One region of the Clostridium sp. 'White wine YQ' genome, then DNA from elsewhere that is predicted to be linked to it. Evidence: predicted binding sites of a transcription regulator. Region 1 holds the regulator's gene; the other holds the start of a gene.

What was found. The regulator HrcA, encoded in region 1, represses chaperone genes, less so after heat shock. The targets are predictions, from matches to a motif close to TGTTAGCACTCNNNNNNNNNGAGTGCTAACA.
Region 2: the regulator HrcA is predicted to act here: its motif matches at 2,040-2,070, upstream of htpG (molecular chaperone HtpG).

The regions. Positions count from the first base shown of each region.
Region 1 is NZ_JAQYUU010000001.1:1,926,508-1,942,053, reverse strand. It holds gene PTZ02_RS09750 (P-type ATPase) at 1-1,206, shown strand, start outside; gene PTZ02_RS09745 (ComEC/Rec2 family competence protein) at 1,254-2,921, shown strand; gene holA (DNA polymerase III subunit delta) at 2,940-3,980, shown strand; gene rpsT (30S ribosomal protein S20) at 4,013-4,276, opposite strand; gene gpr (GPR endopeptidase) at 4,466-5,440, shown strand; gene PTZ02_RS09725 (stage II sporulation protein P) at 5,518-6,579, shown strand; gene PTZ02_RS09720 (hypothetical protein) at 6,741-7,079, shown strand; gene lepA (translation elongation factor 4) at 7,350-9,155, shown strand; gene hemW (radical SAM family heme chaperone HemW) at 9,247-10,377, shown strand; gene hrcA (heat-inducible transcriptional repressor HrcA) at 10,613-11,644, shown strand; gene grpE (nucleotide exchange factor GrpE) at 11,655-12,275, shown strand; gene dnaK (molecular chaperone DnaK) at 12,309-14,162, shown strand; gene dnaJ (molecular chaperone DnaJ) at 14,251-15,408, shown strand; sodium ion sensor (DUF1646 type) at 15,474-15,530, shown strand.
Region 2 is NZ_JAQYUU010000001.1:2,242,946-2,258,491, forward strand. It holds gene htpG (molecular chaperone HtpG) at 123-2,003, opposite strand; gene PTZ02_RS11160 (putative bifunctional diguanylate cyclase/phosphodiesterase) at 2,154-4,193, opposite strand; gene PTZ02_RS11165 (GNAT family N-acetyltransferase) at 4,822-5,262, opposite strand; gene PTZ02_RS11170 (pyridoxamine 5'-phosphate oxidase family protein) at 5,587-5,958, opposite strand; gene pdxR (MocR-like pyridoxine biosynthesis transcription factor PdxR) at 6,131-7,555, shown strand; partial or broken gene PTZ02_RS11180 (class I SAM-dependent RNA methyltransferase) at 7,924-8,457, opposite strand; gene PTZ02_RS11185 (phosphomannomutase/phosphoglucomutase) at 8,496-9,995, opposite strand; gene PTZ02_RS11190 (transketolase family protein) at 10,170-11,087, opposite strand; gene PTZ02_RS11195 (transketolase) at 11,087-11,908, opposite strand; gene PTZ02_RS11200 (HAD family hydrolase) at 12,006-12,725, opposite strand; gene PTZ02_RS11205 (bifunctional 4-hydroxy-2-oxoglutarate aldolase/2-dehydro-3-deoxy-phosphogluconate aldolase) at 12,770-13,405, opposite strand; gene uxuA (mannonate dehydratase) at 13,405-14,490, opposite strand; gene PTZ02_RS11215 (PTS sugar transporter subunit IIA) at 14,503-14,955, opposite strand; gene PTZ02_RS11220 (hypothetical protein) at 14,959-15,546, opposite strand, start outside.

The DNA.
Region 1 (15,546 bases):
GGAACAGGAGATTTGAAAGATATAGCAATACTTAAATATGCAGGGATAAAGCATATTTATAAAGCTCAAGTAGATAGTAAAAATAGAAGAGTATTTGATATTCCAATGGATTTTAGTAAGCGTATATATACAACGATAAATAAGGTTGGAAAAGGATATAGAGCTAATATAAAAGGTAATTTAGATGAGCTTCTAGATTATTGTACTCATATAATGAAGGATGGAGTAGAAGTAGAATTTACAGATGAAGAAAGAGAAGTAATAAGGGAAAAGGATTATGAAATATCTAAAGAAGGATTAATAACTCAGGGAGTAGCCTATAGAAATTTCAGTTATGAACCTTCCACATCAGAAAACATAGAAAGTAATTTAGTATTCGTTGGAATAATAGCATTAGAGAATCCAACAAATCCAAGTATTAATGATTTGTTAAGAAGATTAATAAGAGAAAAAATTCACCCTATTTTGATAACTGAGGATAATAAAATAACTGCAGCTACTGTAGGCAAAGAAGTAGGGTTAATTGGAGATGATACTGAGGTAATATCGGGTATAGAATTAATCAACTCAACTAAAGAAGAGAAAATAGAGATTCTTTCTAAAACTAAAGTATTTTCGAAGATTGTTCCAGAACTAAAAAATGCTATATTTACTATGTTTAAAGAAGATAATTATAAGGTTTGCTGTACAGGAGAAGAAGTTATAGATTTGCCTTTACTTGCACTTTCTACATTAGCGATTGCTAAAGGTAAAGCATCAGCACTAGTAAAGAAGGTAGCAGACCTATATATAAAAGAAGATTGTTTAGAAAAATTATTATTTTTGAAATCATTAAAGAGAGAAATCAACAAAAAGATAAAATCAGGAAAGGCATTTTATTGGATATTAATTATTGCAGAATGCTTAATTAGTTTAATTTCTTTTGAATTTTATGGACAAGCGATATCAAATGAATTGACTATCTTAGCAGTTAACATTTTGATTTTACCTTTAATACTTATCAGAAATATATTTAAGAAAAACATGTTTGAAATAACTCCTAAAAATATATTTTTAAGAGGAATGGTAATAGTAGTTGGTAGTATTGTTGTAAAGATTTTGACAATAGACATGGTAGACTATGGGTTTACAGCAGTAGGAGCATTTTTATTGTTAACTTTAATAGCAACATTTGATGTTAGATTTAAAAAAGCAGAAGTAGAGTGAATTAATAGCACTTCCCTAGGTAAGAATTGAAAGGGAGGTGCTATTTTTTGCATAATGAAAATATTATTTTAAAGAATCCGTTAGTAACAGTTTTTATTTGCTTGATTTTAGGTTCTATTATATATAATTCAAACTTTAATTTATCATACGTAATATTATCAGTGATTTCATTTGTTATTATATTCTGGTTCGGTGGCAAGAAAAGTACCATAATATTTTTCTTATTCTTTGCATTAAGTATAGGTAGTAATCATTTCTATTATTCTATCCCAAAAGTTAATGATGGAAGCTATTTAGTAAGAATTACAAATCAGAATTATGGAAAATTTACAGGGATTTATAAAGGAAGAAAAGTTATAATTCAGGGAAGTAAACTAAGTTTTAACCTTGGGAGTAAATATCTAATAAAAGGAGATTTTACCCCAAGCAAGGAAATGGATAAAGGCATTGTAGGTACTATTTATGAGAGGGATTATAAACAAGAAAAGAGGGATTTGATTTCCTACATATATGATTATAAAGAGGGAATTTATAAGAAAGTAGAAAGTAAATTAGGGAAAGAATCCGCAGCCATGATATCAGCAGTTTCTTTTGGATATGTAGATGGATTAACATTAGAACAAAAGAATGATATGAAGTATTGGGGATTAATACATATAATATCTGTATCTGGATTTCATATGGCTCTTATATATAAGCTATTAGAAAAGCTTTTTGGCTATAAAGTTGCTTTAATAACCTGTGCATTTTATACGTTATTCACTGGAGCATCATCAGCCACCTTAAGATCATTTCTTATGATTCTGATATTAAAAATTGGAGAAAAGATATATAAGGAGTACAATCCTATTTCATCCTTATCCTTATCAGGAATATTAATATGTTTAATAACTCCATATAGTCCCTTGGATTTAGGTTTTCAATTATCTTATTTAGCTACACTAGGAATAATAATATTTAATACTCCATTAAATAAAAAGTTATATAAATATCCTAAATATTTAAGAGAAGCAATGGCCATAAGTATTTCCCCTCAAGTTTTAACTTATCCTATAGTTGGAATTTCAATAGGATATTTCTCCGTTAATTCACTATTAACAAACCTAGTGTTAATGCCTTTTTTTAGTATTGTAGTTATTTTAGGTAACTTATTACTTTTAACATATTGGTGGGGCTTTTGCTTTGATATTTTGGTTAGGGTCGCTGGAATTATAAATGGCTTAATTAATTTAGTATTAAAATTTATGGAAATAATATCATTGCCTTTGATGAGTATTGAAAGAGAACTAGTATACTATTATATTATTTGTCTTGGATGTTATTATTTTATTAAGAAAGGATTTAATGAATTTAAATACATACCTGTAGTTTTAATAATTCCATTATGTATTTATATCTATTCTCCAATTACAAAAATAAATATAAGTAATAGTAAGGATATCAGAATTAGCTATAAGGGAGATATATGGAAATATAGAGTAACAAATAGTAAAGTGAGTGCTATTAATAATACTCAGTATAAAAATAAAAGTATAATACCGTTAAACTCTGTAGGTGATAGCTTCTATATAAATAATAATATGCTTAATATAAGAACTAATAATAAGAAGGTGTATCGCTTTTCTTTAATTAAAAATAAAGAAAAATATGATATAATAACTCTTAGAGAAGATGAAACGATTTTTATTTTGGGAGACAAAGTAATTAGGTTTTAAGTTAGCGAGGAATTAAAAGTGATAAAACTAAATGAACTTGAGAGAGAAATTAAAAGTAACAATATTAAAAATTCATATATTTTAGCAGGTACAGATGAAGCGTTAATGAAGGAGACCATTGAAAATATTTCGAAGAAGGCTCTCTCAGATGATCTTAAGGACTTTAATTATATAAAGCTAGATGGTGTTAATATAACGTCAGAGACAATAATAAATGCTTGTGAAACTCTTCCTTTTATGAGTGATAGGAAAGTAGTTATTATATATAGAGCTAATTTTTTAAAGGGTTCAAAGGATTTTCCAGAAAGTGAACTTAAGAGAGTAATAGAGTATTTCAAAAATACACCTTCATATTTGGTTCTCTTAACCTATGTGCTATTAGATGATAAAAGAGATAAGCCTAATAATAAGAAATATAAGACACTAGCGGCATTGGATAAGAGTACTACATTAGTACATATAGATAAGCAAAAAGAAGATAGACTATCTAAAGAAGCTTTAGATATATTTGCGTCATATAATAAAGAGATTGGAAAAGTAGAATTAAAATATTTTATAACTAAAGTTGAGAAGAACTTAGATATAATTAAAAGTGAAATAGAGAAGTTGGTAAATTATACTTTGGATCGACCTATAACTAAAAATGATATAGATCAATTATTGCCATCAGAAGGTGATGATGATGTGTTTGACTTAATAGACTTTATATCAGAAAAGAAACCTGAAAAAGCTATTATGCTCATGAATGAACTAATATTTAAAGGTGAAAACTTAAATAGATTATTATCATTAATAGAAGGTCAATTTAGAAAACTTTATGAAATAAGACTAAAGACTCAGAAAGGGTTATCTTCACAGGTCATAGCTACTGAGATGAGAATGCATCCATTCGTAATGGAGAAGTTAGTTAAACAAAGTAATAAATTTACTGTTGGTCAATTAGAAGAGTGTATGAAACTTTGTATTATGACAGAAAAACGAATAAAGAGTGTTTCAACAAATATATTAACAGAAATGGAATTCTTATTGATTTCTACTGTAAGAACCACTAAAAAATAATTAACCGGTCCTTAATGGACCGGTTTATAAAATTAAGCTAAAGTCTTTAACTTTGCAGCTAATCTTGATTTTTTTCTTGCAGCCATGTTCTTATGAACAATTCCTTTTGAAGTAGCCATATCTAAAGATCTAACAGCTCCAGCAAAAGCAACCTTAGCGTCTTCTGCGTTCTTTGCATCTACAGCAACTTCAAACTTCTTTATAGCAGTTTTAAGTGCTGATTTTAACATCTTATTTCTAAGAGTTTTAGTTTCTATAACCTTAATTCTCTTTTTAGCTGATTTAATATTTGCCATTCCTTTTCACCCCCTTCAATTTTTTAGGGCCTCCGCAGTTTTGGGGAAATCTGCTTTCGAGTTCACATTCAACAAACCATATTATAACATTGAATATTTTTTAATTCAAGTGAAATTTTTTTATTAAATAAAATAATATGTCAACTCTGTGGGAAAACTAGAGACATATCAGAAAAGGAGGCATATTTTATGTATAACGTAAGAACTGATTTAGCAATAGAGGCTAGAGAATTATATAAAAAGCAGCATAAAGGCGAAATTGATGGAGTAATAGTAAAAGAAGAAAATAAGGATGATATAAAAGTTACAAGTGTAGAAGTGGTTAATGAAGATGGTGCTATTAAAATGGGAAAACCAAAGGGAAACTATATAACTATAGAAGTTCCAGAATATACTCACTATGATGGAGAAATAATGGAGAGAGTATCAAATACCTTAGCTGATAGTTTGAAAGATATAATTAGGATAAAAGAAAATGATACCGCACTTGTTGTAGGTCTAGGAAATTGGAATGTTACACCTGATTCCTTAGGTCCAAAGGTTACAGAAAAAATTATGATAACAAGACATCTTAAATCAGTAATGCCAGATTCAATTGATGATTCTGTTACTTCTGTTTGTGCTTTAGCCCCAGGAGTTCTTGGCACAACAGGAATAGAAACAGGAGAGATAATAAAATCAATCGTTGATAAAATCAGACCTTCAATTGTAATATGTATTGATGCCTTAGCTTCTAGAAGATTAGAGCGTGTTAATAGAACTATACAAATTGGAGATACTGGAATATCACCTGGTGCTGGAGTAGGAAACCATAGGATGCAGATTAATAAAGAAAATTTAGGTATACCAGTTATAGCAATAGGAGTTCCAACGGTGGTAGATGCGGCTACAATTGCAAATGACACCATAGACTTGGTGTTAGATGAAATGATACAATCTGCTGAAAAAGGCGGAGATTTTTATAAAATGCTAAAGAACATTGATAAAAGAGAAAAAAGTAAAATGATTAAGGAAGTATTAAATCCTTATATTGGAGATTTAATGGTTACACCAAAAGAAGTTGATGTGGTAATAGATTCTGTATCGAAAATAATTGCAGATGGTATTAATATGGCATTACAACCTCAATTAGATATGGATGATATAAATAAATTTATGAATTAAAAATATAATTAAGAAATTTTAATAATAATTATGTAAATTCCCCCATATAAATTATAAAGAGAGAGGGGGAATTTATTTTGCTGCAAGATAGATTAGTCAGAAGTAGAGGAGTTAAATTTAATGTAAAAAAGATTATTATTACATTGCTAATTGCAACATTTGCATTAAGGAGTACTTACATTATATTATCAAAGCAATTTCATAATTCTAATTTGTATATTGATATGTTAAATAAGGGAATGCCATATTTAAATTCATTGGATTTACCAAGTAAGGATAACGGAAGTTTAACTATGCAAAATTATGTAGCAGGTATTTTAGGCATAGAAGATATCAACTTCTTTACTGTAGTAAAAAATGAAATTCCTTACTTTAAGGAATTGCCTAATAATATGGAGTATGATGAAAACACCATAGCTACACTAGACCCTTTTGAGCTTAATGATAAAAGTATAATTAAGTATACGCCAGAAGAAATGCCTAAGGAGGGCACAAATATAGTATCAAAGGCATACGATCCAAAACTTAAAAAGGCACTTAATATTGATAAGCCAGAGGTACTTATTTATCACTCACATACTATGGAATCATATTCGCCAGCAACTGCTGAGAGCAATGATCCTAATATGAGCGTAGTAGGAGTTGGGAATGCATTAACAAAAGAGCTTGAGGAAAACTATGGCATTGCAACAATACATGATACTACTATTCATTCATTATCATATGATGATAGTTATAAAAGATCAGGGGAGACCTTAAGCAAATATTTAAAAAAGTATAATAGTTTTAAAATCATTATTGATTTGCATAGAGATGCTATGGAAAATAAAACACCTGTAACAGCCACTATAAATGGTGAAAGTGTTGCAAGAATAATGTTTGTTTTAGCTCAAAATAATCAATATTATCCTAAAAATAAAGCGTTAACTGATAAGTTAAATACATTATCAAGAAATATCTTTCCAGGGCTAAGCAGAGGAATAGATGAATATAGAAGAGGAAAAGATTCTTTTAACCAAAATCAGAGTCCAAATGCAATTCTTATAGAAGTAGGGGCAAATTGTAACTCAAATGTTGAGGCACAAAATACAGCAAAGTATATAGCTAGATTATTGGCAGAAGATATAAATGGGAAATAAAGGTATAAAAAAATAAAAAATGAGCATCCTTATAGATATATATAATGCATTAAAGAATTTACATGTCACTGTTAAGCTTTTAGACGTTTCAACTAAGAGTTGGACAATGAGATGTATTATGATTTTTGCATTATATTTATAAAATCTAGGGGGTGCTTTTTTTGAAAAAGTTACGTATGATATTACCATTGTTAATTATATTAATCACTATATTTTTTGGGATTATTAAAATAAACATTATAAATACAAAAGCATTTAGTGAAAAAAATAATAATCTTCAAGGAGTAAATTTTGATAACATTAAAGATGACTTTGGAAATGAATTTTCTAATTTTATCCTTGATAAAGCAATACTTAAGATACATCAGGTTGACGGTGGAAAATATATTTTAGAGATAAACGGTCAGGAGTATAAATTAAAGGGGAATTTTAATTTTGTAAACTCAATTAAAAGCAATATTAATGGTGCTTATGAAGATATAAAAAATATATTTAAATAATTGTCATGATATTTTCAAAGTTGAGCAATATAAAAAAGCAGATGAAATTACCTAAATATCTATATAGGGTTTTTGATAGGAAACTAAACTTATACTTACATAAATAAGTTAATAGTTGAACTTAAAAACCTATAATTAGTTGACATGATGAAGGATACTTGTGTTATAATTTATCTGATTATTTTACACGGGGGTGAGTGCTGTTCTTATAACCTTAAGATAACAAGTATCAACTATTGATTATCTATAATTTATAAGAATGGATTTAATATGCAGAGTGAAAGAAGAAAACATATAAGAAATTTTTCAATAGTAGCACATATAGATCATGGTAAGTCAACTCTTGCAGATAGGTTGTTAGAAGAGACTGGAACCCTTACTCAAAGAGAAATGGAAGAGCAAGTTTTAGATAACATGGAACTTGAGAGAGAAAGAGGGATTACAATTAAATCTCAAGCTGCAAGATTAATTTATAGAAGGGATAATGGAGAAGAATATATATTAAATCTTATAGATACACCAGGTCATGTAGATTTTAACTACGAGGTTTCAAGAAGTTTAGCTGCATGTGAGGGAGCAATTCTAGTTGTTGATGCAACACAGGGGATTCAGGCGCAAACATTAGCAAATTGCTATCTTGCCTTAGATAACGATTTAGAAATCGTACCAGTTATAAACAAAATAGATCTTCCAAGTGCAAGACCTGATGAGATAAAGCAAGAAATCGAAGATGTAATTGGAATTGAAGCTCATGATGCACCTTTAATTTCAGCTAAAACTGGATTAAATATTAAAGATGTTCTAGAAGCTGTTATTGAAAAGGTTCCATATCCACAGGGAGATGAAGAAGCTCCATTAAAGGCATTAATTTTTGACTCATATTATGATAGTTATAAGGGTGTAGTTTGCTATGTTAGAGTTAGAGATGGAGTAGTTAAGCCAGGAACTCAAATTAAACTAATGGCAACAAATAAAGTATACGAAGTAACAGAAGTAGGAGTTTTCACGCCTAACTTTTTACCAATAAATCAATTAAGTGCAGGAGATGTTGGATACATTACTGCATCAATAAAAAATGTAAGAGATGCTAGAGTTGGTGATACTATTACCGAAAAGGGTAGAGAAACCTCTGAAGCATTAAAAGGATATAAGCCGGCAGTACCTATGGTATTCTCAGGAATATATCCAGTTGATGGAGCTAAATATGAAGAACTTAAGGAAGCTTTAGAGAAACTTCAAATTAATGATGCTGCTCTGAACTTTGAACCGGAAACTTCAATTGCCTTAGGATTTGGATTTAGATGTGGATTCCTTGGATTATTACATATGGAGATAATACAAGAAAGAATAGAGAGAGAGTTTAATTTAGATATTATAACTACAGCCCCATCAGTTATATATAAGGTTTATAAAACAGATGGAACTCTTATAGAATTAACAAACCCAACTAATTTACCTCCAATGACTGAGATTGATTATATGGAAGAACCTATGGTAAAGGCTTCAATAATTTCACCAACAGATTATACTGGTGCAGTTATGGAGTTATGTCAAGAAAAAAGAGGTAACTTTATAGATATGGAATATTTAGAAGCAACAAGAGTTGTTATTCATTATGATATTCCGTTAAATGAAATTGTTTATGATTTCTTTGATACCCTTAAATCAAGAACTAAGGGATATGCATCCTTAGATTATGAATTAAAGGGATATGTAAGAACTGAATTAGTAAAATTAGATATTTTATTAAATGGTGATTCAGTGGATGCACTTTCAATGATTGTTCCAAAAGAAAGAGCATATAGCAGAGGAAGAGCGATTGCAGAAAAGTTAAAAGAAATTATACCAAGACAACTTTTTGAAATACCTATTCAAGCTACAGTTGGAGCTAAAGTAATAGCTAGAGAAACCGTAAAAGCTATGAGAAAAGATGTATTAGCAAAATGTTATGGTGGAGATATTTCTAGAAAGAAGAAACTTCTAGAGAAACAAAAAGAAGGAAAGAAGAGAATGAGACAGGTAGGTTCGGTGGAAGTACCTCAAGAAGCATTCATGGCAGTTTTAAAAGTAGATTAAATATAAAACTCAGAGGGATAAAGGATTTTAGAAGTATATTTAAAATCCTAAGTTCCTTCTGAGTTTTAATTATAATTAGGAGGCAATTATAATGAAAAACATTTCTTTATATATACATATTCCTTTTTGTAAACAAAAGTGCATGTATTGTGATTTTCCATCTTATAGTGGAAAAGATGCATTGATGGAGGAATATATAAATTCATTGTGCAAAGAAATATCTAGAGAAGCATCAAAGTATAGTTATAATACCGTGTTTATTGGAGGTGGAACTCCAAGTTATTTAAACGAAGAGGATTTAACTAAGCTTCTTAAAGAAATAAATAAATTGTCCTTAAATAGAGAGTTAGAGTTTACCATGGAATGTAATCCAGGAAGCCTAACAGAAGAAAAATTACAAATCATGAAAAGTTATGGTGTAAATAGATTAAGTTTAGGATTACAAAGTACTAAAAATAGTATCCTTAAAGAAATAGGAAGGATTCATAGCTTTGAGGAATTCAAAAGTAATTATTCTTTAGCGAGAGAAATGGGATTTAATAATATAAATGTTGATATAATGTTTGGATTGCCAAATCAATCAGTAGAAGATTTTAAAAACACTTTAAGTGAAATAACTGAGCTAAATCCAGAGCATATTTCTGCTTATTCTCTCATAATCGAGGAAGGAACGGCTTTTTATAACTTATGGGAAAAGGACAAACTAAAGTTACCCTCTGAGGATGAGGAAAGAGAAATGTATGAGTATTGTGTGGATTACTTGAACGAAAAAGGATATTTACAATATGAAATCTCAAATTTTTCAAAGGAAGACAAAGAATGCAGACACAATAAGGTATATTGGGAGCTAGATGAATATTTAGGCTGTGGATCTTCTTCAGCTTCATTAATAGATGGAAAACGAATAAAAAATACAGAAAATATAAAGGAATATATAGAAGCGATTAACAGTAATAAAAGTGCTAATATTGAAACTATTAATTTAAAGGAAGGAGATTTAATTGAAGAATTTATGTTTTTAGGCTTAAGAAAAAAAGAAGGAATCGATGAAGCTATATTTAAGAAAAAATTTAATAAAGAAATAGATAGTATATATGAAAAAGTTATAAATTTTCACATAAGTGAGGGTTTATTAATACGAGAAAAAGGAAAGATATATTTAAGTAAAAAAGGCATAGAACTAAGTAATTATGTTATGAAAGACTTTATTTTAGATAAGTAACTGTAAATTTGTTATCTTTGAATTTATCATAATCATGTAAATATTTTTGAAAATTATAGTAATAAGGAGATTAATGGAGTAACTTAGAGCAAATAATAGTTTTTCTTTAAAAACAATAAAAAAGCAAACATTATTATACTATCTGTTAATTGACAAAAAAACTTAGAAATAATATATTTAAATCGTAGTCATTAGCACTCGATTGTAATGAGTGCTAACAAAAAGAGGTGAAACTATGTCAATAGATGATAGAAAGATAAGAATTCTACAAGCTATAATTAATGATTACGTGAAAACAGCTGAACCTGTAGGTTCAAGAACACTATCAAAGAAATATGACTTAGGAATAAGTTCTGCAACTATAAGAAATGAAATGGCAGATCTAGAAGAGATGGGATATTTAGAGCAACCTCATGCGTCTGCAGGAAGAGTTCCCTCTAGCAAAGGCTACAGACTTTATGTTGATAAGCTTATGGAATATAAAACCTTAAGCACAGAAGAAGAGTTAATGATAAAAAAATATATTATTGATATGGCTTTATTTGAAGTTGATAAGGTGTTAAAACAAACTTCAACATTATTATCAGAACTTACTAGATTAACTTGTGTTGTAAAAGCTCCTTCGGTTAAAAAGAGCTATATGAAATCAGCTCAGCTTGTTAAGATAGATGATTTTAATGTTCTCTGCATAATAGTAACAGACAATGGAGTTGTAAAGAATGGTTTGCTTAGAGTAAGCAGAAGTTTAAGCCCAGAAGTTTTAAATAAAATAAATAATATATTAAATGAGAGACTTGTTAATTTAACAATTGAAGAAATCAATCTTGAAGTAATTAATAGGTTAACATTAGAGTTAAAAGGCTTTGATGAAATTCTAAATGGAATGTTATCTTTGCTTTATGAAACCCTTAAATCCTCTAACTCTTCGGAGGTTTTTATGGAAGGTACAACCAATATATTTAATTACTCTGAATATAACGATATAGAAAGAGCTAAAGAAATACTAGAACTTTTGTATAATAAGGAATACGTTAATGAACTTATTACCACAGACAAAGGTATTTCAATAAAGATTGGTGATGAAAACTTCTTACCACAAGCTAAAGACTGTAGTGTCATTACTGCAGAATATACTTTGGGAGAAAGACCGCTAGGTACTATAGGACTTATCGGGCCAAGGAGAATAGATTACTCAAAGGTAATATCTATTATGGCTGAGGTAATGAAAGAGCTAAATACTTTGTTTAATAAGCAAAGCTTAAAATAATACTAGAGAGATGAGGTGTGATTTCTTGACAAAAAAGGAGAATACAACTGAAGAATTTGAAAATGAAAATTTAGAAGTAGAGGAAGACGCAAACTTAGAAGAAACTTTAGAAGAAGCTGAAGTTTCAGAAGATAAAGAATTTGAAGAAGTTTTATCAATCGAAGAGATCTTAAAAGAGAAAAACACAAAATTAAGTGATGAAAACACTAAATTGAATAATGAGATTGAAGCATTAAAAGATAGACTATTAAGAATAACTGCAGAATATGAAAACTTCAGAAAAAGAACTCAAAAAGAAAAAGAAGGTATCTATACTGATGCAACTACTGATGTAATTAAAGAAATTCTTCCAGTTTTAGATAACCTAGAAAGAGCTTTAGCAGTAGATGGATCTATTGAAGATCTAAAAAAAGGAATAGAAATGACTCAAAGAGGATTTAATGGAGCACTAGAAAAACTTGGTGTAGAAGAAATAGATGCCTCAGGAGATTTTGATCCAAATCTTCATCAAGCAGTTATGCATGAACAAAATGAAGATTTTGGTCCAAACAAAATAGCAGAAGTTTTCTTAAAAGGTTATAAGAAATCTGATAAAGTAATTAGATATTCAATGGTTAAAGTTGTAAACTAGCAAAATTTATTTGATAAATAGGAGGATATTATTATGGGAAAAGTAATAGGAATTGATTTAGGAACCACAAACTCTTGTGTAGCTGTTATGGAAGGAGGAGATCCAGTAGTTATAGCTAATGCTGAAGGTGCTAGAACTACTCCATCAGTTGTTTCATTCCAAGCTAATGGAGAAAGATTAGTAGGTCAAGTTGCTAAAAGACAGGCAATCACAAATCCTGATAAAACTATAATTTCAATAAAGAGACACATGGGAACAAACCATAAGGTAAACATAGATGGAAAGGATCATTCACCACAAGAAATATCAGCAATGGTTCTTCAAAAGATTAAAGCTGATGCTGAAAGTTATTTAGGTGAAACTGTAACTCAAGCAGTTATAACAGTACCAGCATACTTTAATGATTCTCAAAGACAAGCAACTAAAGATGCAGGAAGAATAGCTGGATTAGAAGTGTTAAGAATTATAAACGAACCAACAGCTGCAGCTTTAGCATATGGTATGGATAAAATGGATACTAACCAAAGAATATTTGTATATGACTTAGGTGGTGGTACATTCGACGTATCAATACTTGAACTAGGAGATGGAGTTTTCGAAGTTAAAGCAACTAATGGAGATACACGCCTAGGTGGAGATGACTTTGACCAAAAAGTTATAGATTATATAGCAGATACATTTAAAGCTGAAAATGGAATAGATTTAAAGAACGATAAGATGGCACTTCAAAGATTAAAAGAAGCAGCAGAAAAAGCTAAGATTGAATTATCATCTTCAACTCAAACAATAATCAATTTACCATTTATAACAGCTGATGCAACAGGTCCAAAGCACATAGATTTAACATTAACTAGAGCAAAATTCAATGAATTAACTCATGATCTAGTACAAAGAACTATTGAACCTATGAGAAAAGCATTAAATGATGCTGGATTATCTATAGGGGATATTGATAAAGTATTATTAGTTGGTGGATCAACTAGAATACCAGCAGTTCAAGATGCAGTTAAAGAATTTACAGGAAAAGAACCTTCAAAAGGAGTTAACCCAGACGAATGTGTTGCGGTAGGAGCTGCAATTCAAGGTGGAGTTTTAACTGGAGATGTTAAGGATGTATTATTACTAGACGTAACTCCATTAACTCTAGGAATTGAAACAATGGGTGGAATAGCTACACCATTAATTGAAAGAAATACAACAATACCAGCTAAGAAGAGCCAAATCTTCTCAACTGCAGCAGATGGTCAAACAAGTGTTGAAATCCATGTAGTTCAAGGGGAAAGACAAATGGCTGCTGACAACAAAACTTTAGGTAGATTTACTCTATCTGGAATTGCACCAGCACCAAGAGGAATTCCACAAATCGAAGTTACATTTGATATAGATGCTAATGGTATAGTTAAAGTATCTGCACAAGATAAAGGAACTGGTAAAGAAGCTAATATTACAATAACAGCTTCAACTAACCTTTCTGATGATGAAATAGATAAGGCAGTAAAAGAAGCAGAAAGATTTGCTGAAGAAGATAAGAAGAGAAAAGAAGCTATAGAGATAAAGAATAATGCAGATCAAGTAGTATATCAAACTGAAAAGACTCTAACTGATTTAGGTGATAAAGTTTCAGCTGAAGATAAGAGCAAGATAGAAGCTAAATTAGAAGAAGTTAAGAAAGTAAAAGATGGAGATGATTTAGAAGCAATTAAAAAGGCTACTGATGAATTAACTCAAGAATTCTATGCAATTTCATCTAAGATTTACCAAGCAGCAAACCCAGAAGGTCAAGGATTTGATCCAAACAACATGGGTGGAAATCCAGGAGCAGGTTCTCAAGGACCAAAAGATGATAATGTAGTAGATGCTGATTTTAAAGTAGATGAAGATAAATAGTTGAAACTAAGCTAACAAATAGCATATAATAGTTTGATAGGGAAGGGAGGCTCTCTTCCCTTTAACTAAGTTAATAGGTGGTGAATATATGGCTTCAAAGGACTATTATGAGGTGCTTGAAATTCAAAAAGGTGCCTCAGATGATGAAATAAAAAAGGCCTTTAGAAAACTTGCAATTAAATATCACCCTGATAAGAACCAAGGAAATGCAGAAGCAGAAGAAAAATTTAAGGAAATAAATGAAGCTTATCAGGTATTAAGTGACCCTCAAAAGAAAGCTCAATATGATCAATTTGGAACTGCTGATGGCGCTGGCTTTGGTCAAGGTGGATTTGGTGGATTTGACTTCTCTGAAATGGGAGGTTTTGGAGATATATTTGAAAGTTTCTTTGGTGGAGGATTCGGCGGTAATGCTGGAGGAAGAAGAAGAAATGCTCCAAGAGAAGGAAATGATATGGAATATACTCTTCACTTAACATTTGAAGAAGCTATTTTTGGAGTTGAAAAGGAAATATCAGTAACAAGAACAGAAAATTGTGATACTTGCCATGGATCTGGAGCAAAACCTGGAACATCACCAAAGACTTGTACTAGATGTAATGGATCAGGACAAATTAGAGTTGAGAGAAGAACACCGCTAGGAAGTTTCGTAAGTACTTCAGCTTGTGATGTGTGTGGAGGAACTGGTCAGACAGTTGATACTCCTTGTCCAGATTGCAAAGGAAAAGGAAGAGTTAGAAAAAATAGAAAGATTAAAGTTAATATACCTGCAGGTGTAGATACAAATAATGTAATACCACTAAGGGGACAAGGTGAGCATGGTGTAAACGGAGGTCCTCCAGGAGATTTATATATAAAAATCGTAGTTGCACCATCTAAGGTATATACTAGAAAAGGCTTTGATTTATATATTGATGAACATATATCAATGGCAGCAGCTGCTTTAGGTATTGAAATTAAAGTACCTACAGTAGATGGTGAAGTTAAATATAATGTACCTGCTGGAACTCAATCAGGAACTTTATTTAGACTTAAGAATAAAGGTGTTCATAGGGTCAATTCAACAGTAAGAGGAGATCAATATGTAAAAGTAATAGTTGATATCCCTAAGAACTTAAATGAACAACAAAAAGAAGCCTTAAGATTATTTATGGAAGCATCTGGAGAAACTCATACAAATAGCAACGAAAAACATAAAGAAGGTAAAGGCAAAAAGAGTTTCATGGATAAAATTTTTGGAGAATAGCTTAAAGATTGAATAGATCTTTATTTATACTATAATAGTACTTGAAAAAGAATATAGGTAAATTCGGTTGGACAAATTTATATTATTTGTTACAAGTAATTTTGTTTCTGGGGTGGGAAGCTCAATTTTGAGTTTCCC
Region 2 (15,546 bases), 320 kb from region 1:
TACCAGTTGATTTAATAGTTGCAACTGGATAATTTATACCCATTAAAAGAACATACATTCGTATAGCCATTGTGATTAAAAAGCACTCACTAATAGATATTTCTCTTAGTGAGTGCTTATTTTTACTTCATTATTTTACATATATTATTTGTAAATTCTACTGGATCACTTATAGATAACCCTTCTATAAGCAATGCTTGATTATACAATATATCTGTATAGAGATTGAACTTGTCTTTATCTGATTTGAATGCTTCTTTAAGTGATTCAAACACTGGATGATTGATATTTATTTCCAATATCTTATCTGCCTTAATATTTTGATTATCAGGCATAGAATTAAGTATCTTTTCCATTTCTATTGAAACTTCACCGTCGTTAGCTAAGCATACAGGGTGATTTTTCAATCTTTTTGATGCTCTTACATCTTTAACTTTATTTAATAAGTTATTTTTCATATTTTCAAATAAATCTTTATTTTCATTTTTATTAGTATCTGAAGTTTCATCATTTTCATCTGATTCGATTCCTAAATCACCACTAGATACAGATTTGAATTGTTTATCCTTATAATTCATTATTGTTTTTATAGCAAATTCATCTATATCATCAGTAAAGTATAGTATCTCGTATCCTTTATCAAGAAGAAGTTCTGTTTGAGGTAGCTTTTCTATTCTCTCAATAGATTCTCCAGCAGCATAATAAATATATTTTTGTTCTTCAGTCATTCTTGAAACATACTCACCTAAGGTTACCATCTTTTTCTCTTTCGAAGAATAGAACATTAATATATCTTGCAGTACCTCTTTATTGGCCCCGAAATCACTATAAATACCATATTTCAGTTGTCTTCCAAAGGATTTATAGAATTCCTCGTACTTATCTCTTTCATTTTTTAATATACTTTCTAACTCATTTTTTATTTTTGTTTTAATATTCTTAGCTATAAGTTTAAGTTGTCTGTCATGCTGCAGAATTTCTCTAGAAATATTAAGTGATAAATCTTCTGAATCAACTATACCTTTTACAAACCCAAAGTAATCCGGTAATAAATCAGGGCATTTATTCATAATCATTACCCCATTTGAATATAGTTCTAAGCCCTTTTCATATTCCTTAGTATAGAAATCAAATGGTGTTCTTTCTGGGATAAATAGAATTGCATTATAACTTACAACTCCATCAACGCTTATATGAATATGCTTTATAGGCTTATCAAATCCATAGTGCTTTTCAGAATAAAAGTTATCATAATCTTCTTTAGTTAATTCATTCTTATTTTTTCTCCATATAGGAACCATACTATTAATTGTTTGTTCTTCTATGATGTCTTCATATTCATTTTCACTGCCTTCTTTAAGTCTGCTACTACTTGTATTCATCTTAATTGGATATCTTATAAAATCGGAATATTTTTTTATTATGTTCTTTATTCTATATTCATCTAAATATTCATCAAAGCTTTCGTCTTCTGTATTTTCTTTTATTTTAAGTATTATCTCAGTACCGAATGATTCTTTTTCACATTTCTCTATGATATATCCTTCTACACCCTTAGATTGCCACTTATATGCCTCATCACTTCCAACTGCTCTACTTATAACTGTAACATCATCTGATACTAAAAATGCAGAATAAAAACCTACGCCAAATTGTCCTATTATATCATATCCATCTTTTAATTCTGTTTCTTTTTTGAATTTTAATGATCCACTTTTAGCAATTACACCAAGGTTATCATCAAGTTCCTCTTTAGTCATTCCTATGCCAGTGTCTATAATTCTAAGTATTCTATTTTCCTTATCTAGAGCTATCTTGATATAATAATTGTCTTTTTCAAAGCTTAAGGAATCATCCGTTAATGCTTTGTAATAAATCTTATCAATAGCATCACTTGCATTTGAAATAAGTTCCCTTAAAAAAATCTCCCTATGGGTGTAGATCGAGTTGATCATTAGATCTAATAATCTTTTAGATTCTGCTTTAAATTGTTTTGTTTCCAAGTAAATCTCTCCCTTCAAAATTAAAACAATCTTTATTATTAGCACTCTCTATATCAGAGTGCTAACCCATAACTTTTATATACCACTTTTAAAAACCAATGTCAATATATGTATAAAATGAAAGCCATAGAATATTAAATTTCTATGGCTTTAAACAGTTTGAATTAATTTAGTTTTAATTTCTTTTAATGAGCTTAATTTCTCAATTTCCTCTTCTTTAATAGGCTTACTAATAAGATATCCTTGTATATAGTCGCATTTAAGACTCTCTAAATGATTTATTTGAATTTCTTCTTCTATTCCTTCTGCTACAACTAATATTCCTAAGTTATGTGCTAACTCTATAATCCCACCAATAATCTCTAAGTTTTTATCTTCATTTAGTAAATCATCTATAAATGATTTATCTATTTTTAAAACATCTATAGGCAATCTTCTTAAATAGCTTAAAGATGAATATCCTGTTCCGAAATCATCTAATGATATTTGTATATTCATTTCTCTAAGTTTCTCTAATACATTAATAGTATTTTCAATTGAACTAATTAATATTGATTCTGTTACTTCTATTTCAAGTAACCTAGGGTCTAAATCTGCATCTTTTAATGCAGATTCAATAACTTCTATTATGTTAGTTGCTTCAAGCTGCTTTACTGAAAAATTTAGTGAAAGTATTATGTCTTTATTATATGTACCTTGAATATTTTTAAAACTTTTGCAAGCTGTTCTTATAATCCACTCTCCTAAAGGTACTATTATTCCTAGCTCTTCTGCAACTGGTATAAATTCACTTGGACTTACCATTCCCAGTTCAGGTGATTCCCAGCGCACCAAAGCTTCAAACCCTCTTATTTTATGTTCGCTAAGACTATATATTGGCTGAAAGACCAAAAAGAACTCATTCTTATGTAGTGCTGATTTTAATTTTGTTTCAAAATTTATTTTATCTAATAACTCTTTCTTCATTGTATCTTTAAAAAATTGTATTTTATTCTTTCCAAGCTCTTTTGCCTTATACATTGCAGTATCAGCATTTCTCATTAATTCCACTTGTTCAGTTCCATCACTTGGGAAAGCCGCTACACCAAAGCTTGCACTAGATTTTATTTCATTATTTCCAATTATAAATGACTCTGAAAATTCTTTTCTGATATTTTCCACATATAAGTACGCTTCTTTTTCATTTAAATTCCTTTGAATTATTAAAGCAAACTCATCTCCTCCAAGTCTTCCTATTAAATCTTCCTCATTAATAGATTTTTTAAGACGATTTGCTGCTAATTTTATAAACATATCACCTACATGATGTCCCATTGTATCATTTATTTTTTTAAATGAATCAATATCTATGAAAATTACATAAAAAGAAGCTAAAGTATTCTGAAATGTTTCTATAAGTTCATTAATCTTGTCCATAATTGTCTTTCTATTTGGCAATTCAGTTACCATATCAAAATGAGCCATTCGATATAACTTTTCCTCATTAAGCTTTAGTTTATTGTTTTTATCATTTAATTCGTTGTATCTAGAACTGAGTTCCGCATGAGTAACAGCAATATCATCATACATTTTCTCTAGTTCTTCCCTTTGCTTTACTTCTGTCATATACATTTTATTTATTCTATCATAATGTGCCTGATTGATTAGATGTACGACTGGCGCTATAACTAAAATTAAAGCAAATAATATTATTTGAACTATTATATATGTCACACCAAATTCAAAAGGTGTGTTCGAAAGTACTAAAGAATAATACATACATACCAAAAATGTTGAAATAATAGAATAGTTTAGCATAACTCTTGTAATTCTAAGTGATGATATAATTATATTTATAAATGCTATAGTCCATATAGCTGGTCCAATATATTTATAAATTCTTATGGCTATAAAAATTAACACCAGTGAAAACAATAGTGATATCCAATGAGTAATAATTCTAGTTTTTATCTTTAAATATTGTGTAATAATGAAGCAAAAGCATAATACTAATAATATTATACTGTCTACTACAGCACTTTTTAGTTCATGATGAAGTATATAATTAGTTATTGCGCCAATTAGTAATACAGGTATCCCATAGTAGCAACCTATATAGTTCTCCATTCTCTCTATGGTATTCATATCATTTGATTCATTTATTACTTTTATTATGCCTGGAATAGTTTTAGGTACTTTTTTCTTTTTCACGTCTTCACCTCAAAAGAAACAATTTTATTTATAAAAGTAAAATCTTAAAGTTTGTCCGTATATTTTTTACAAATATTATTATACCTTATTTCACCAATGTATAGAAATATTTATCCATAAATAACAATTATTTAACGCTATAATACAATTAAATATATAAAAAAACATTCATCTTATTAATAAGATAAATGTTTACATTAAGCTAAAATTCTATAAATTAGCTTATGGATCTTTATTTACTTAACTTCATAACTGTCTCACAATGAGGTGTGTGTTGAATATTTCTACCAAGTTTTCACTTAGTGTACTTTATTATTTACTTTTATTTATCCCTAATATAAGAACTAATTTAATTATTTTACTCTCCGCTCATTCAACAAATTATCAATTCCATTAATAGTATTTAACTACATTCCAATCATAAATAGCGCAATTCAAATTGCATTATTGTTAGCATTTCATAAAAAAGATTGTTATAATAACATATATTTTAATTTCATGTTATATACCTTAATTAAACTTAATAAAATTATATAATCATTACGCTATATTTTTATTACATCCTTTAAGAATATCGCGAAGCAAAATTCTATTATACAGTAGCTTTATTATATACTAAGACAGGTAATTATTGTACTTGTCTTCTAAAAACATAACTTGATTTAGTATATCCCATCTTATCTTCATAAAATCTATGTGCATCAACTCTTGAAAAGCCAGAAGAAAGTGCTACTATCCCACATCCATTTTCCTTACCCCATGTTTGTACATGTAATAAAAGTTTTTCCCCATATCCTTTTGACCTTTTACTTTCATCGGTGATTAAGTCATAAACCCAGATATGTTTTCCATAATATAAGTTTGTAAGCTGGATTACACCTGTAACTGCAACAATTTTTCCTTTTTCAAGTAGGGCAAACATTTTATATCCTTCCTTGTGCATCTCTTTTATAAGTTGTAAATATTTTTTCTCATCTAAATCAGTTAGTAATTGTTTCATTACTAAAAAAGCATCTGTCCACTGCTCCTCTTCTGTTAATTCTTTAATTGTTATTAAGTCCTCGATCATTTTATTCCTCCATTTATTTAATTTTAATGTTTAATTTATAATTTTAAACTGATATTATTAAAAATATCGATTTTTACATTTCTTATGGTACCAGTCGTAAAAGGTTTATATGTGTACATTTTCAAATTCTTTAATTACTTAAATTAGAATATGCTATATTTTTATTTTAGGTTTCCTACAATATTTACTTTTAATTGCATGACGCAGATTCCCCTACTATCCTAGTAAAGTTGAAAATATTAAAAATGAATAACATAAAAGAGTACTTCTTTAGCTATTTCACTAATATAAAGTACTCTTTTCAAAAATTGAGTTATATTATAACTATATTGTTTGCTTAGCAGATGCAACTGTTATCTCTAATACTCTACTTAAAAAAGGGAACTTTTTCTTCACCATATCAAAGTCTGGACCCTCTTCAAGGAATTTTGCAGTTCCTTCTATTAAAAATCCTGCTCCTGGATGTTGATGTCCCATAACCTCTTTGCTACCTACAGTAACCTTAACTTTATTATTTGCTTCTATATTTTTTTGAGTTCTTCTCATGCCTCCTGCAGGTAATAATATCCTACCATCTTCAGTTACATTAAGAAATGAATGCCAGGTATTAACTACATGTGCCTCATTGTTACTACAAGATACTATAGCTACTACTCCTTCATGTGATATAACTTCAAGCAATTTTTCATTTAACATTTAAATTCCTCCTCTATAATTCTACAAATTTAGTTATTTTAATATTTTAAAAAAGTCGTAATCTGTGTACGTTGACTTTTCTATAAGACAATTATACAATCAATGTGTACTCATCAAAAGTGCCAATTCTTTTTATTTTATGGGATACAGTTTAAAAGGAGAGTGTTTTTTAATGATTGTTCTAAATAACGATTCAAGAGTTCCACTATATTTGCAAATTTATGAGCAGTTAAAAGAAGAGATAATTTCAGGAAAGCTTTCAGAAGGCACTAAGCTATATTCGACACGAACGCTTGCAACAACATTAAATGTCAGTAGAAATACAGTAGAAAGTGCTTATCTACAACTTTCTTCTGAAGGATATGTCACAAGTAAAGCAGGTAGCGGATTCGTAGTTGAAAAACTAGATAGTGTGTTAATCACTAAGTTAAAGAGAGATAACTCTGTCAATATTGAGAAGTATAAAAAAACTACATTACCTAAGATGGATACTGATAATAATTATAAGTATAATTTCAAATATGGAAAATTAAATGCTTCTGATTTTCCTTTGCGCTTATGGAGGAGGATATCAAATAAATGCTTGGCCTCTATAGATGCTGAGGTTATGACATCCTATACTAGCAGTAAAGGCGAAAAAGAATTACGAATAGAAATAATGGCTTATTTAAATAAGTCAAGGGGTGTATCATGTACCTCAGAACAGATCATTATTACTTCAGGCTTCGAGCAGTGTTTAAGTTTACTATGCCAGATGTTCCGAAACAATTTTTCTAAAGTTGCTTTAGAAGATCCTGGCTACATTGGTGCAAGAAAGATTTTTAACAATAACGGATATGATGTTGTTCCAATTAGCTTAGACAAGGATGGAATAAGTATTACCGAGTTGGAAAATAATTCTACAAAGATAGTGTATGTAACCCCCTCACATCAATTTCCGACAGGATCAGTGATGCCAATTCAAAAAAGATTACAATTATTGGATTGGGCTAGAAAAGAAAATGGAATTATAATTGAAGATGATTATGATAGTGAACTTCGTTACAATTCAAGGCCAATACCTTCAATACAAGGTATTGATTCAAATGGCTATGTTATATATATTGGTACTTTTTCAAAGTCTTTGTCCCCAAGCTTGCGATTGAATTATATGGTTTTACCCCAATCATTGCTAGAAATATATGATAATTTTTTTAGTAGCTACCAAACCTCTGTTCCAATAGTTGAACAAAAAATAATTCAACAATTTATGCATTTAGGACATTGGGATAGTCATCTGCGTAAAATATCTCTTCTGAACAAAAGAAGACATGATACGTTAATCAACGCTATTCATAAATTTATGGGAGGCAATGTTATAATTCACGGTAAAAATGCAGGTCTGCACATCTTACTAGAAGTAAATAATGGATTATCTGAAGAAGAGCTAATAGAAAAAGCTAAAGAATATGGTGTTTTAGTTTCTCCTGTATCTACATATTGGTTACGTAAAGATAAGTATACTAATAATATGGTTTTTCTTGGTTTCGGTGGTATGACTGACAGTGAGATTGCTGAAGGTATTAATTTACTTAGTAAAGCATGGTTTAGTAAGTAAATCCTATTCAAAAATTAAAATAGAGATTCTAAGTGCTGTCGCATTAGTGGATTAAAATCCATTGGCGATAGCTCATTCTTTAGTTGTATAAATTATTTACTAAATGAGATCTTCGCCTGATTATTAATTCTTTAAAAATAAGCACGCTTTATATAAATGAATTTAATAATATTGAGTGGCACATTTATAAATGCTGTATTCTTATCAATTAATAAAAGAAAATCTGATAGAATTTGTAAAAATGTCCTGTAATACTGTTACTATTCTCGAGAATGAGATATTATAAAAATTGCCAATGCTTTAATTCAGCGTCGGCAAAATGTTGACAAATCACTTATATTTATTTTAGCTATATTCCGAAAATGTGTCTATTGCTTAATAGGCTTTACTACTTTCTCACAATGAGGTGTGTTAGGAAACATATCCTTACAAAGTGTCTTTTCTATTTTATATCATGCTGCTGTTAACACTTTTAAATCCTCACCTAAAGACTTTGGATTGCAACTTACATATATTATGTCTTCTACATTAAAAGCTATAACATACTTCATTGCTGTAGGATGCACTCCACTTCTTGGTGAATCCAAAATTATTATATCTGGATTATCTTTCACTTCAGTTATTACCTTAGCAATATCTCCAGCTATAAATTCACAATTATTTAATCCATTTAATTTAGCATTTTCATTTGCTGCCTCAACAGCCTCTTCCATAAGTTCAATTCCTACTACCTTTTTAGCTTTTGGAGCTGTTATTTGCCCTATTATACCTGTACCACAATATAGATCAAATACAATCTTATTTTCTCCATATCCCATAAAATCTCTTACTATAGAATAAAGCTTTTCTGCTCCTTCTGTGTTAGTTTGGAAGAAAGAGAATGGTGATATCTTAAACTTTAAAAGAGAAAACAAACTAAGCACTTTTATTATTTATAATATTACTTAATATCTAATTCATTATACTTATTAAAAAATGGAGTTAATTTATCTATAATTTTCTTCATTCCATCTTGAATATCTGATTCTATATTTAAGGCTAAAACTGGCTCATGTAATGACAATCTTAGTAATAACCAACCATCACCATTTTCTTTATCGCAATTTATCTTTATTCCTTCATAATTTTTAGGTTCAATTAACCATCCATCTATATGTTCTGTATACTTTCTCAGGTCTTCTAGTATCATTTCTCCGTATTCTCTAAAATCTTCTCTTTCAATTTTTATTCTCATGTCTTTGCTTTCTTTAGGGTATTTTAGATTATCTATAAGGCTTGATATTTCTTTTCCTTCTTCTTTTAACTTAGCCATTTTTGCTAATATTTTAGCTATTAAATATGCTCCATCATCTAAGAAATAATTTTCTTTTAAAGCAGCATGACCTGATGTTTCAATTGCTAGACAGCTTTCTTTTCCTTCTTCGTTTAATCTTTTAGACTCATTTATAACATTCTTATATCCTCTTTTAAATCTATGGTGAACACCGCCTAAATTAGTTATAAATTCCGCAAGACCAGTAGATGTTACTGAATCAGTAACAATAATTGAATTTGGATTTTCATCAAGCACTATTGAAGATATTAATGCTATAAGGGCATTTTTATTTATTTCTTTACCATCTCTGCTCACTATAGCCGCTCTATCTACATCTGTATCAAAAATTATTCCAAGGTCTGCTTTGTTTTTAAGTACAGCTTCTTTAATAGATTCCATTGCTTCTTCATTTTCTGGATTAGGTATATGATTTGGAAAATTCCCATCTGGTTCGGTAAATTGGCTTCCTTCAGTGTCAGCACCTAATTTTTCTAAAACCTTATATGCAAAAAAACCACCGGCTCCATTTCCTGCATCTACAATTATTTTCTTCCCTTCTAATGGTCTTTCATAATTTTCAGATGAATTTACACTTTTTCTTACATTATCTACTAATATCCTCGAATAAACATCAATAAAATCTACTTCCTTAATTAATCCTTTAGTTGTAGAATTTTTTTCTATTGAACTAGAACATTCTATTATATCTACTATATCTTCCTTTTCACATCCACCTTCTTTAGTGAAAAACTTTAATCCATTATAATAATAAGGAAGATGACTTGCTGTTATCATTATAGATCCATCGCAAGAATAATCTTCTAAGATAGTAGTCATGAACATAGCAGGAGTTGTACACATTCCACAATCATAAACATTACAGCCAGAATCAACTAGAGCTTCTATTAAAGCTTTTTTTAATTCTTGGCCTGAAAGCCTCGAATCCATTCCAACTGCTACCATTATATTATTCTTATTTATACCCTTAACTTTTTTTAACCACTCTACAAAACCAAACCCCAAAACATTAACTAATTCAGGTGTAAGATTTTTTCTTCCCTCATGTTCAATTGCTATTCCTCTTATATCCGTTCCACTTTGTAATTTTTTAAGTTCGTGAAGCATAATAAAAACTCCCCTCTAAAATAAATTTTATATAAACTTAAGAATGATACGTCATTTATTCCAATATGTTTTATTAAAACAAATTTTAAAAATAGGAGAATATTACAAGTATTCTCCTATTGTTTTAATTAAATATAATAATTTATAGAGTATTGTTGATATTCATGATTTTTCTTAAAATGACTTTACTACATCAACTATATGTTCTGCGGTTAAATTATATTTTTCTAATAAAACTTCAGCACTTCCCGAGCTTCCGAATTCATCATTTATTCCAATTCTCTTCATTTTTACCGGACATTCCTCAATTAAAACTTCAGCAACTGCTGAACCTAATCCACCTATTATGCTATGTTCTTCAACAGTCACTACCTTACCTGTTTTCCTTGAAGCCTCAACAATTAAATCTTTATCAATTGGTTTTATAGTTGAAATATTTATAACAGTTGCATTGATTCCTTGCTCTTCTAATGTTTCAGCAGCTTGTATTGCTTTTGCTACCATTAACCCTGTTGCAATTATTGTTACATCATTACCTTCATTTAAAACTTCACCTTTTCCAATTTTAAATTGATAATTTTCATCATGAATATCTGGAGTTGCTGATCTTCCCAGTCTTATATATACTGGTCCATAATATTCTTTTGCTGCTAATATTGCCTGTCTTGCTTCTTCAGCATCAGATGGATTTATTACAACCATATGAGGTATAGTTCTCATTAAAGATATATCTTCATTACATTGATGACTTCCACCATCTTCCCCAACTGTTATTCCTGCATGAGTTGCTACCACTTTTACGTTTAAGTTAGGATAAGCTATTGAATTTCTAATTTGTTCAAATGCTCTTCCTGCTGCAAACATTGCAAATGTACTTGCAAATGGAATTTTTCCACATGTAGCAAGACCTGCAGCTGTTCCCATCATGTTACATTCTGCTATACCTAATTCTATATATCTTTCAGGTGCATATTTCTTAAATTCAATACTCTTTGTTGCTTTACCTAAATCTGATTCTAATACAACAACATTTTTGTCTTCTGCCAATTCTTTTAATATTTGTCCATATGCTTCTCTAGTTGCTACTCCCATTAGTTTTCGCCTCCTTCTAATTCAGCTAATGCTTTCTTTGTTTCTTCTTCATTTGGAGCTGTTCCATGCCATGCACAATTGTTTTCCATAAATGAAACACCTTTACCTTTTGCAGTATTACAAATTACAATTGTTGGTTTGCCTTTAGTAGCTATTGCTTCATCTATTGCGTTTTCTATTTCTTCAAAGCAGTGGCCATCTATAGTTAATACATTCCATCCAAATGCTTTAAACTTTTCGTCAATTGGGCTGATGCTCATTACTTCTTCATTTGATCCATCTATTTGTAAGCCATTTAAATCAAGGAATGCTGTTAAGTTATCAAGTTTGTAGTGAGATGAGCTCATTGCAGCTTCCCATATTTGTCCTTCTTGAACTTCTCCATCTCCAAGTACTACATAAACTCTATATGAACTGTTATCTAACTTTCCAGCTAGCGCCATACCATTTGCTGCTGATAATCCTTGACCAAGTGATCCTGTTGACATATCTACTCCAGGTACTTTTTTCATATCTGGATGTCCTTGTAATTTGGACCCATATTTTCTTAGTGTTATTAATTCTTCTTCTGGGAAGAATCCTCTTTCAGCTAGTGTTGCATATAATGCTGGTGCTGAATGACCTTTGGATAATACAAATCTATCTCTATCTGCTTTTTTGGGGTCCTTTGGATCTATGTTCATCTTTTCAAAATATAAAACTGCTAAGATATCTGCTATTGATAAAGATCCACCAGGATGCCCTGATTTTGCTGCTGATACAGCTTTAATAATGTTTACTCTTATGTTATTAGCTACATTTTTTAATTTGAATGTATTCACTAATATATACCTCCTAATATTAAATTTTGTATTTTTACTATATATCCTAAATATGCCTGGAATTAAGTAATATCTCCACCATTAATTAATGAAGCTCTTAATCTCTCATAAAATATTGTTCCAAATAATCTCTAACTTCTAATAAATCTTTAAAAATTTCTACATTCTCTGGTTTCGTAATAAGAAACTCTTCAGGATTTTTTAATAATGAATGCTTTCCTTTATGCGTTTGTATGTTAGATATGTCATCTGGAATTAGAAAAGGCGTAATATTTCCTTTCAAAGCAGCTTTAATACCTGCTACAGAATCTTCTAATACTAAAGCACGTTCAGGTGCAACATTTGCTTTTTCACAAGCCTTTAAAAATATTTCAGGATTTGGTTTTCCAGTAAGTACTTCATCTCCTGCTACAATGATATCAAATACCTCTGGCATATCTTCAATTTTAAAATAGTATTCTATTTTCTCTCGGCATGTGGAAGAAGCCAACGCTATTTTATAATGATTTTTCTTCAAAAATTCCAATAACTCAAGTAAACCTTTTTTCTTGTATACGCGTTTCTCATCACTTAGAATTTTTTCTCTATTTAAATTGATTTTATCTCGCCATTCAGATACAGGAGCATCCTCTCCGTATAATTCTTTCATTCCCTCGCGAATCTCGCGTTCTTTACGTCCAGTCAAATAGTAATATACGGAATGATTCACTGTAAAATCAAAATCTTTAGCACTCTCTAAATATGCACGATATGCTAGTTGTCCAGTATCAAACATTAACCCGTCCATATCAAATATAACTAATTCAAGTTTTTTCATAATTACATAATCCTCCTTACAAAAAAAAGCCGTGCCATATTGCACTAAGCTTTAATTTGATCTGCTAATGATTTTAACAAGTTGCTTGTCTTTTCTTTACCTTCCTCTTTAATCATTTTTTCAGATATAATAAAAGATCCGCCAACCGCTAAAATATTATCATTGCTAACATAATCCATAAAGTTATCTGCATTAACTCCTCCTGTTGGCAAGAATTTCACGTCATAGAATGGTCCACTTAATGCTTTAATTGCTTTTAAACCACCATAAATATCTGCTGGGAAATATTTTACAACATGAAGTCCATAACTAACGACCTTTTGAATATCAGTTGGAGTTGCTGTTCCAGGAAAAACTGGAACTTTGTTTTCAATGCAATATTCTATTATCTCTGGAATCACTGCTGGAGAAACTATAAAACTTGCTCCATTTTCAATTGCATTTTTAGCTTGTTCTAATGTACGTACAGTTCCTGCTCCAACAATCAACTTACCAGATTGTGAAAGTTTATTAATTGCTTCTAAAGCCAGATCGCTTCTAAATGTGACTTCTATAAAAGGTACATCATTCTGCAAAAGAATCTCTTCCAAATCATCTAAATACTTCAAGTCAGTAGCAGTATAAAGCGGTAATAACTTTATTTCTCCTAATTTTTTATATAAATCTACATTTACACTCATTATTTTTGCTCCAATCCATTTTCTTTTTGAGATTTTGTGATAGCTTCATACAATCCTCTTAAATATGTAAAACCTAAAGCACGATCATATAAACCATACCCGGGCATTGCTATTTCATCCCAAATTGAACGACCATGATCTGGACGGATGACACCATCAAAATTAACATCTATAAGTGCCTTCATAAGTTCATACATATCCAATGATCCATCAATACTCAAATGAGCAGATTCCCTAAACTTTTGTTTTCCCAAAAATTCAACATTTCTTAAATGTACAAATTGAATTCTATGTCCTAATTCATGTATGACTTTGACTAAATCCGTTTCTGGATTTGCTCCTAACGATCCTGTACAAAGTGTTACACCATTATAAGGGGAATCAATAATATTTATTATTCTTTTATAATCCTCTAAATTTTTTGTTACCCTTGGAAGATTAAAGATTTCCCATGGTGGATCATCCGGATGAATCCCCATTTTCACATCAACTTCCTCACAAACAGGAATAACTTTTTTTAGAAAGTATGCAAGATTGTCAAATAAATCTTCTTCTGTAATATTTTCATACATTTCCATCAAATCATTAAACTTTTTAAGACGTTCTTCTTCCCATCCAGGTAATTTAAACCCATTAGATTGGCTATTTATAAGCTGGAACATCTCACTCGCATCCATATGTTCTACAACAGACTGATCAAACAACAATGAATAACTACCATCTGGATTTTCATATTTTAAATTTGTCTTAGCCCATCCAAAAATCGGTTTAAAACTATAACATACTAAATGAATATCACATGCTGCTAAATTTCTAATTGTTTGAATATAGTTATCAATATAATGATCACAATCTTTTGTTCTTGCTTTAATTGCATCATGAACTGCAACACTTTCAATACCAAGTAACTCCAATCCTTCTTTTTCAATTGAAGCCTTAAATTCTTTAATTTCATCAATTTCCCAAACATCTCCAGGTAACTTATTTAATAAGGTCCCTACAACACCATCTGTTCCTGGAACTTGTCTAAAATGTTTTAAAGGAATAGAGTCTTTCGCTCCATACCATCTGAATCCCCACTTCATTTTATCCCTCCATCAAAAATCATCATCTTCGTCAACCTCATTATCATCTACATCAACAGGAACATGCCATGAGCTAATACATTCTTTTGCTTGTTCTGCTGCTGATTTTGCAACTATTTCAATTTGTGTCCCTAAAATTTGATGATTGATTATTTCCAATAACATTGGTAAGTTAACTCCACCAATAATATAAACCTTATCTTTTAGTTCTGGATCTAACTGATTTGTAACAAGGACTGATTGGTTATATGGGCTTGCACTCACTAAATCAACCAATACCACAACACCATCACCTTGATTTACTTCTAAAATAGCGTTATTTATCTTCTTACCAAGTTTCTCAACATCATCTCCTGCATTCAAGTTTACAGTATTTATATTTTCTGTATTTCCCATAATAACTTCAGCTGCGTCTTTGATACCATTGCTTAAAGTACCATGTGTGGCGATTACAATTCCTAACATAACTTAATCTCCTTTTATATTTTGATTTAACAATTCTATTGCTTGAGTAAAATGGTTATAATTTAAATTTTTCTTATTTAATTTTGACTTATCTAAATAAAACTCATTATTTTGATTCATATCCGCAGAAAATAAGTAATTGATTTTATCCTTAGGTGATACATATCGGAGTTTTTTAGATTCAGCAAGCTCTTCTTTAAATTGTGGACCCATTACATTTAAAGTGGCATCTGCTCCAATAGAATCTAAGTAATAAACCTTTGCATTCTTTTTTACAGAACTAATTAAGACATCTAATCCTCGTTCACCATAACAACCTTCATCAATAAATGCATAAGCCACTTTTTTTTGTTTTTGATTCTCTGTTAACATCTGTAGCAAGCAAAGTATTGAAGATGTATTTCTAATTAAATTTTTTCGATTCCACGTACCTTTTGATAACTTTGATAAAATTATAAAATACCCGCCATATATTAGTGCAAGACATACTGTTTGCACAGAAAATAAAACAAATGGTGCGGAAACCAATTTCATGTATAAAAGTGTTCCTAAAATACCCAATAAAGCCCAAATTAGAGATGCGTAAATACT